4 regions of the Quatrionicoccus australiensis genome follow, and region 3 is predicted to be linked to each of the others. Evidence: predicted binding sites of a transcription regulator. Region 3 holds the regulator's gene; each other region holds the start of a gene.
The links. Region 3 encodes FNR, which switches genes on or off when oxygen is low (the NO sensors DNR and NnrR bind a similar motif). Its sites were predicted from a motif close to TTGANCTAGNTCAA; they were not measured.
Positions count from the first base shown of each region.

Region 1 (2,171 bases), 1.5 Mb from region 3:
TGCGCAGCTCGGCGAAAAATCGGGCCGACATCAAGCGCGTGCTGGCCGCCATTGATACGCCGACGCGGCGCCTGATCATTCGTGTTTCGCAGAATCGCCAGGGCGAAGACAGCGCGCGTGGTGTTGAGGCGAGTGGGCAACTGGCGCTGGGTACGGGGCGCCGCTCGCAGGCCGAGGCGCGGGTCTGGGACACGAAGAGCGTGCGCGGCGAGAGTGCGGCGCAGATGGTGCAAACCGTCGAGGGCGGGCGTGCCTTCATCCAGATCGGGCGCTCACTGCCGATCCCGATGCGGCAGGTGATGGTCGGGCCGGGCGGGGCGCTGGTCAATGAAACAGTGGTTTATCGCGATGTCGGGCGCGGCTTCTACGCCGTGCCACGTCTGAACGGCCAGCGCGTCAGCCTGGAAATCAGCCAGCAGGCCGACAGCACGGATGCCTACGGGCGCGGTGCGATCAATACGCAGCGTCTGTCGACGACGGTCAGCGGTCGACTCGGCGAATGGATCGAATTGGGCGGTGGCGGCAGTCAGGCCAGCAGCAACCAGGGTGGGGCGATGAGCCTGTCGACCAGCGAGGCGCGCGACAACCGCGCGGTCTGGCTGATGGTCGAGGAAGTCGAATAAGACCGGCAAGCGCCAACGAAAAGGCCGCCCTCGAGGCGGCCTTCGTTTTACGGCCTGGCGTATTTCAGGCGGCTGCCTTGACGACTTGCGGCTTGGCGGCGGGGAGCGGTCCCTTCTTGATCCAGCCGAACGGTGCGCCGAGCGAGAGCACGGTACGCCCGAAGAAGTTGTTCAGGAAGTTGGCGCCGGCGGCATAGAAGCCGAGCAGGGAAATGCCCAGTTCCGACCAGGCGGCGAGCGGTCCGAAGACTTCGTGATTGATGCCGAGGATGGACAGCGCCAGCGACGGCAGCAGGATGTTGATCAGCACCAGGATGGCGGCAAACACCTTGTTGGCTTCGAAGGCGGCAACCATGATGAACAGCGAGAAAATGAAATAGCCGATGCAGGCGAAAGCCAGTTGCTTCGGATCGGCCTTGTCGCCGACGGCGCCCAGCCAGCCGAGGCTGATTGCCCAGTGCATGGCGACGGCAATCCAGAACAGGCCGTAGGCGCCGAGCACGATGGCGCCGAAATAGTTGTTTTTCTTGAAGTCGACCGCCGAGGCCCAGATCTGGGCGATGGAACCGAGGAACAGTGCCCACGGGATCAGATAGGCGACGCCGCTGGTCCAGCCCATCTTGGCCGAAGCGGCGACGAAGGTGACCATGGAAAGACCGAACACGCCGAGGGCGGTCGGGTCGGACATGACGATCCTGGTTTCGCTGATTGGTTGCTGCATGGATTTCTCCCCTTCTTGGTTTAATGATTTTGTCGGCGTCGCATACGAGCGTTCGTCTTTGTGGGGGCTATTCTGTGTTCCGGATAAGCGCTTCCTTATGATCCAGATCAAGAGTTGGTGTGCTATTTCCGGTCGTGCACTGTCTTGGTAAATTATTGTTTTGTTTAAATAAATTGCTTTAACGATGTTGAATTTCGGCTTTGCTCTTGGCATAAAAAAAGCCCGGCGCTCGGCCGGGCTTGTCCTGAAGTTCAGGTTCGATCAGGCGGCGTTCAATGCCTGATCCAGGTCGGCGATCAGGTCGTCGACATGTTCGATACCGACCGACAGACGGATCATGTCTTCGGAAACGCCGGCCTTGGCCAGTTCTTCCGGCGACAGCTGGCGGTGCGTGGTCGAAGCCGGGTGGCAGGCCAGGGTCTTGCAATCGCCGATATTGACCAGGCGGGTGACCAGCTTCAATGCATCCTGGAACTTGCCGCCGCCTTCGCGGCCACCCTTGACGCCGAAGTTGAGGATGCCGGAAGCGCGACCGCCCATGTACTTCTGGACCAGGGCGTGATCCTTGTGGTCGGGCAGGCCGGCGTAATTGACCCAGCTGCACTTCGGGTGGTTTTTCAGGAAGTTGGCGATCTTCAGCGAGTTTTCGCAGATGCGGTCCATGCGCAGGGCCAGGGTTTCGATGCCCAGCAGGATCAGGAAGGCATTGAACGGGCTGATCGCGGCGCCCATGTTGCGCAAGGGCACGACGCGGGCGCGGCCGATGTAGGCGGCGGCACCGAGCGCTTCGGTGTAAACGACGCCGTGGTAGGAGACGTCCGGCTCGT
Region 1 is NZ_CP075188.1:1,653,544-1,655,714, forward strand. It holds gene KI612_RS07845 (type II and III secretion system protein) at 1-623, shown strand, start outside; gene KI612_RS07850 (acetate uptake transporter) at 688-1,344, opposite strand; gene KI612_RS07855 (O-acetylhomoserine aminocarboxypropyltransferase/cysteine synthase family protein) at 1,606-2,171, opposite strand, start outside.
Region 1: KI612_RS07850 (acetate uptake transporter) is a predicted target of FNR. The motif match lies at 1,442-1,455, and genes of this name have one in related genera.

Region 2 (2,171 bases), 870 kb from region 3:
CGGCCACCGCTGCCAGTAGCGCATCGATCGCCTTCGGACGGACGAAACCGGCGCGCCAGGCAAGGGCGATGCGGCGTGATGGCTCCGGTGCGCGAAAGGGTATGACGCTGATCAGCTCGTTGCTGTAGGGATGCCCGAGCGCCCCTTCGGGCAGCACCGAGACGCCCAGCCCGGAGGCCACCATGCAACGGATGGTGCCGATCGAGTGACCGAGCCGGACATCGGTTTCCGGGCTGCTCACCTGCGGGCAGGCACCCAGTACCTGGTCGCGGAAGCAGTTGCCGGCCTTGAGCAGCAGCACTTCGTCGCCAGCCACTTCCTCGGGACTGATTTCCGCCATGTTTTCCCAGGCATGACCGCGCGGCACGACAACCTTGAAGGACTCATCGTAGAGCGGCCGGGTCAGCACGCCGGGCAAATCGAAGGGCAGGGCGATGATGACGACGTCGATGTCGTTGTCGCGCAGCATGTCGGCCAGCGTCGCCGTCATGTTTTCCTCGATGGCAAGCGGCATGCCGGGTGCCACCCGCTTCAGCGACAGGATCAGCTGCGGCAGCAGGTAGGGGCCGATGGTGTGAATGACGCCGAGACGCAACGGCCCTTCCAGCTGGTCGCGGCCGCGCATGGCGATCTGCCGCACCTTGTCGGCTTCGGCAATGGCCTGCTGCGCCTGCTCGACGACGCGGCGCCCGACCGCACTCGGGCTGACAAAGCCCTTGCCGCGCTCGAACAACTGCACGCCGAACTCGTCTTCGAGACGGGCGATCGACACGCTCAAGGTCGGCTGGCTGACCGAACAACGTTCGGCAGCACGACTGAAATTACCCTCCTGGGCGAGGGCAACGATGTAACGCAATTCGGTCAAGGTCATGACTATCCTCCGCAAAATGGTGGGGTCTACCGCCCCTTGCTGTTATAGGCACAAGCTATAGCGCCTATATACAAAACCCATAAAAATCATTGACTTGGATCAATGTTAACACATCCAGACAGGAGAGAATGGCCGCAGCAATTTTTCACAAAGGGAGAGCATAACGATGAAACGCACCATTCTGTCCACCGCCCTCGCGGTCATTTCCGGCCTGCTCATCGGCCATGTCGCCCAGGCTGCCAGCCAGGAGCCGATCCAGCCGATCGCCGCAACCAAGGTCAGCAATCCGGCCCTGGTCGAACTCGGCAAGAAGCTCTACTTCGACCCGCGCCTGTCCAAGTCCGGCTTCATTTCCTGCAACTCCTGCCACAACCTGTCGATGGGCGGCACCGACAACATCAAGACCTCGATCGGCCATAACTGGAACGAAGGCCCGATCAACGCACCGACCGTACTCAACTCCAGCCTCAATGTCGCCCAGTTCTGGGACGGCCGCGCCGCCGATCTCCAGGCCCAGGCCGGCGGTCCGATCGCCAACCCGGGCGAGATGGCATTTACGCACACCCTGGCGATCAACGTGCTGCAATCGATCCCCGGCTATGTCGCGGAATTCAAGAAAGCCTTCGGTACCGAGAAGGTGACCATAGAGGAAGTCACCAAGGCCATCGCTGCCTTCGAGGAAACCCTGGTCACCCCGAACTCGCGCTTCGACAAGTGGCTGAAGGGCGACAAGAAGGCGCTGAGCAAGAATGAACTTGAAGGCTACAAGCTGTTCAAGGACAGCGGTTGCGTCGCCTGTCACAACGGCCCGGCCGTCGGTGGCAACTCCTTCCAGAAAATGGGTCTGGTCGAAGCCTACAAGGCCTCGAGCCCGGCCGAAGGCCGCTCGGCAGTGACCGGCAAGGATGCCGACCGCTTCAACTTCAAGGTGCCGACCCTGCGCAACGTCGAAATGACCTATCCGTACTTCCATGACGGCGCCGCCAACACGCTGCCGGAAGCGGTCGACACCATGGCTCGCATCCAGCTTGGCAAGAAGTTCACGGCCGATGAAAACGCCAAGGTCGTCGCCTTCCTGAAGACGCTGACCGGCGACCAGCCGAACTTCAAGCTGCCTATCCTGCCGCCGTCGGCCGATGCCACGCCGCGTCCGACCCCGTTCGAGAAGAAATAAGGGGCAGCCCGGAAAATCGACGGGGGCTGCGGCCCCCGTTTTTCTTGGCCGTTTTGTTTGATTCCCATCAATCTGCCGGTACACTTGCGCGCTCATAATTCACCGCTGATTTATTTCGGTTTTTCC
Region 2 is NZ_CP075188.1:3,996,975-3,999,145, forward strand. It holds gene KI612_RS18885 (hydrogen peroxide-inducible genes activator) at 1-871, opposite strand, end outside; gene KI612_RS18890 (cytochrome-c peroxidase) at 1,038-2,045, shown strand.
Region 2: KI612_RS18890 (cytochrome-c peroxidase) is a predicted target of FNR. The motif match lies at 961-974, and genes of this name have one in related genera.

Region 3 (2,171 bases):
ATCTGCAGCTTGGTATCGGCCGACGGCAGGTCGGCGTCGTTGATCCGGCGCTGCGGCTTGAACAGGCTGGGCATGTGCGCATAGTTGTAGATCGACAGGCGTTCCGGATCCATCGCCAGAACACGTTCCAGGGTCCGGTTGAAACCCATCACCGACTGGTGCGGCAAACCGTAGATCAGGTCGATCGAAATCGACTTGAAACCGTTGGCACGCGCATCGCGGATCACGTTGTAGGTTTCTTCTTCGCTCTGGACGCGATTCACCGCAACCTGGACCTTCTCGTCGAAGTCCTGGACACCGACACTCATCCGGTTGAAACCAAGTTCGCCAAGCAATGCAACGGTTGCCGTATCGACCTTGCGCGGATCGACTTCAATCGAATATTCGCCGCCTTCAAGCAGCTTGAAATGCTTCTTCGTTTCCCCCATCAACTGGCGCATCTCGTCGTGCGACAGGAAGGTCGGCGTACCACCACCCCAATGCAGCTGGATGACCTCGTGCTCACCATCACGGCCTTCCAGGCAGGCAGCCTGCATGTCCAGCTCCTTGGCCAGGTACTTGAGGTACTTGCCGCTACGCGCATGATCCTTGGTGATGATCTTGTTGCAGGCGCAGTAGTAACAGATGGTGTTGCAGAAAGGGATGTGGAAGTATAATGACAAGGGTCGGCTGATTGCGCCGATGTTGCGTTTGCCCAGCCACAGTTTGGCTGCGTCCGAATCGAAAGCCTCAACGAATCGGTCCGCTGTCGGGTACGATGTATAGCGGGGGCCGTTCACATCGAAGCGGCGAATGATCTGAGGATCGAAGACGAGGTTTTCAGTTGCGAAATTCATTAAACATACCGGCAAATTTTGATTGGATTATGTTGCGGCGCTGCACAATTTCCGTTGACTTGGATCAAGCGAACGCAGGTTGATAATGCCCCAAAACACGGCCATTCAGGAAATTTCCCTCTCCGTCATCAAGACGGCATGTTCGAACTGCAACTTGCGCGAACTATGCCTCCCGTTCGGGCTCAGTCTTGATGAACTCGAGCGCCTCGACGATCTCATTTCGACCCGGCGCCGGATCAAGCGCGGCGACCACCTTTATCGTGCCGGCGAGGCCTTCGACTCGATCTACGCGATCCGCAGCGGCTTTTTCAAGACCGATGTGCTGCTCGAGGATGGTCGCGACCAGGTAACCGGCTTCCAGATGGCCGGCGAACTGCTTGGTCTGGATGGCATCAGCACCGAATTTCACACCTGCAACGCAATCGCTCTCGAAGACAGCGAAATCTGCTCGATCCCCTTCTCCCGCCTGGAAACCCTGTCGCGCGAAATCCACAATCTGCAGCACCATTTCCACAAGGTGATGAGCCGCGAAATCGTGCGCGACCACGGCGTCATGATGCTGCTCGGCACGATGCGCGCCGAAGAACGCCTTGCTGCCTTCCTGCTCAACCTGTCGCAGCGTTTCACGGCCCGTGGCTTCTCGCATGCCGAGTTCTACCTGCGCATGACGCGCGAGGAAATCGGCAGCTATCTCGGCCTCAAGCTGGAAACCGTATCGCGCGCCTTCTCGCGCTTCCAGGAAGAAGGCTACATCGCCGTGCAGCAGAAACACATCCGCATACTTGATGTAAATGGCCTCAAGGCCCTGATGAATCACCAGCGCTGAGTCAGCGGCAAGCATCACCGTCGCAGCAGCAAAACCGCAGAAACTCTGCTGATCAGTCGCCAGGCCTCCCCCCGCAAAAGAAAATTGCCGATGTCATCTGCGGCAATATGCCGCATTCCTGTGCGCAATCAACTCTAAGAGAATCCGCCGGTTAAAAATATAACCGGGGAAATCCATGCTCTTGCGCATCCATCCATTAGCCGCCGCCATGGCGCTCGCCTTTTCATCGGCTGCCTTCAGCCAGACTGCACCCGATACCGCCAATCCGGACCAGGTCATGGACAATGTTCTGGTACGCGCCAGCCGCACTGACGGCATCGATGCGCAATCCGGCTCGGTCAGCAATGAACAGGTTCGCGCCCAGCGTCCGGCGACCAGCGATACCGCGACCCTGCTCAAGGACATCCCCGGCGTCAGCCTGAACAGTGCCGGCGGCGTTTCCAGCCTGCCCGCCATCCACGGCCTGGCCGACGACCGCCTGCGCATCAAGGTGGACGGCATGGACCTGA
Region 3 is NZ_CP075188.1:3,130,246-3,132,416, forward strand. It holds gene hemN (oxygen-independent coproporphyrinogen III oxidase) at 1-836, opposite strand, end outside; gene fnr (fumarate/nitrate reduction transcriptional regulator Fnr) at 922-1,662, shown strand; gene KI612_RS14970 (TonB-dependent receptor) at 1,838-2,171, shown strand, end outside.

Region 4 (2,171 bases), 1.2 Mb from region 3:
CACCGGCAGCTTGTTGCGCCAGGCATGTTCGAACAGCGCCACCTCGGCGCCCTCGGCTTCGTAGTACGGCGCTTCCGTTCCTGGCGTGCGCATGTCCATCAGATTCCCTTCCAGTAAGCAGCCATATTGACCAGCAAGACGAGGCAAAGCCAGCCAATGACCGTCCCCTGCCAAGCCGGCCTGACGCCCCGCAGGGCCATGAATTCGCGAATCACCAATACGCCCTTGACACCGGCGATGGCGAGAATGGCCTGTACGGTCGACGTGCCGGCCAGGCCGTTTTCGCCCAGCCACCAAGTCACGGCCGTACCTAGTAAAAGCACCAGCCATACCGCATCCGTGCGCAAACTTGTGTTCATCGCAGCACGTAGACCAGCGGGAAAAGCACGATCCAGACGAGGTCGACCATGTGCCAGTAGCTGGCACCGCTTTCCATGCCATGGCAGTCGGCCGCCGAATAGCCGCCCTGCCTGGTCTTGTGCCAGACGAAGACGAGGATGAGCAGGCCGAGAATGACGTGCATGAAATGAAAGAACGTCAGCGACAGGTAGAACATGTAAAACAAATTGGTATCGAGATTGATGCCGGCCGCGAACTTGGCGTCGTACTCGAACAATTTGACGACGAGAAATCCGAGCCCGGCGAGTATCCCGGCCGCCAGCCAGCGCGCGCTGGCGACACGGGCATCGCCCTTGATCGCCACCACCGCGCGGGCGACGCACCAGCTGCCGGTAATCAGCAGGATCGTGTTGAGCGCCCCGGCATTCCGGTCCAACGTCAGCTGCATTTCGTTGAACAACTCGACATGGCGCGCCCGCGCCACACCGTAAAGCACAAAGAGGACGGCAAAGGCGAGCAACTCGGCAAGAATGAAAATCCAGATCGCCAGATCGCCCGGCGGATCAAGGAAAACCCGCCGGACTGGCGGCGGCACATCAAGGCTGACAGAAGACATGTCCGCATGGTGCGGGTCAGGCGCGTCAATTACCTTGATCTAGATAAAATTATCGCCCCAGCGGCAAACCACCCGCACTGTTTGCTGCGCGGAGATGCAATTACCCGCAGATATTCCGGAAATGGATCAGGCTGCCCGGGGACTTACCCGGAAGGAATACCGGTTTCCTGCATGCCAGGCAAAACACTGTCGGTATGAACAGACACCGCCCGGCGTATCAAGAAGCGGGCCGCATGCCGTGTGTATTTTCCCGCGCGGCGCCTGGCACTTAACCAATACTGCATAGCTGCCAATACCGACTTCCGTATATTGCTTAAGTCATAGCCCCTGCGTAGCATCGGCCGGCAAATTATTGAGCACTGACCCGCCAAAAGCGCCAACAGCTGCCAAAAAACATGGGAAAACAGCAATGCGTAACAACCAGCCTGTCACCAATACGGAAACGCATCTTCCGGAAGGTCAGTTCATCTACTCGCGAACCGACCTCAAGGGAAACATCGTCGAGGCCAACGAAGCCTTTGCCCGGATCAGCGGTTTCCGGCGCGAAGAGATGATCGGCCAGTCGCACAACCTGGTCCGCCATCCCGACATGCCGCCGCAGGCCTTTGCCGACATGTGGCAGGACCTCAAGCAGGGGCGGCCGTGGCGCGGCGTGGTCAAGAACCGGCGCCAGGATGGCGGTTTCTACTGGGTCGTTGCCAATGCTTCTCCGGTCCGCGAGAACGGCCAGATCGTCGGCTACCAGTCGGTGCGCACCTGTCCCAGTCGGGAAGAAATCAAGGCGTCCGAAGCCATCTACCAACGCCTGAAACAGGGCGACACCTCGATCCGGATTTTTCATGGCCGGGCCGTTCCCGCCCATGCCTCTCCCTTCTCCCTGTTTGCCGGGATCGGTCTGCAACCGATGCTGTTCGGAATCTTCGCGCTGTTGCTGAGTCTGGCGGTATTCGCCGCCTCCGTGCTGCCGGCCTCCGCGCTTCAGGTGCTTGCCGGACTGGGGGTGCTCTGGAGCCTGTTCTTCCTGCTCTTTTTTGCCCCGAGACTGCGCAATGACCTGGAAAAAGCCAACGACTATCTGGAAAACCTGCTGCTCAGCGGCAACCTGAAACAGCGCTTCGATCTCGCCCGCCCCGACGATCTCGGCGTGTTCGTCCGCAAGGTCGACCGTTTCGTCTCGTCGGTCCTGGCCATGGTCCAGGGCATGGCAGATACCGCT
Region 4 is NZ_CP075188.1:1,967,062-1,969,232, reverse strand. It holds gene KI612_RS09430 (CbbQ/NirQ/NorQ/GpvN family protein) at 1-99, opposite strand, end outside; gene KI612_RS09425 (cytochrome C oxidase subunit IV family protein) at 99-359, opposite strand; gene KI612_RS09420 (cytochrome c oxidase subunit 3 family protein) at 356-955, opposite strand; gene KI612_RS09415 (methyl-accepting chemotaxis protein) at 1,365-2,171, shown strand, end outside.
Region 4: KI612_RS09420 (cytochrome c oxidase subunit 3 family protein) is a predicted target of FNR. The motif match lies at 990-1,003, and genes of this name have one in related genera.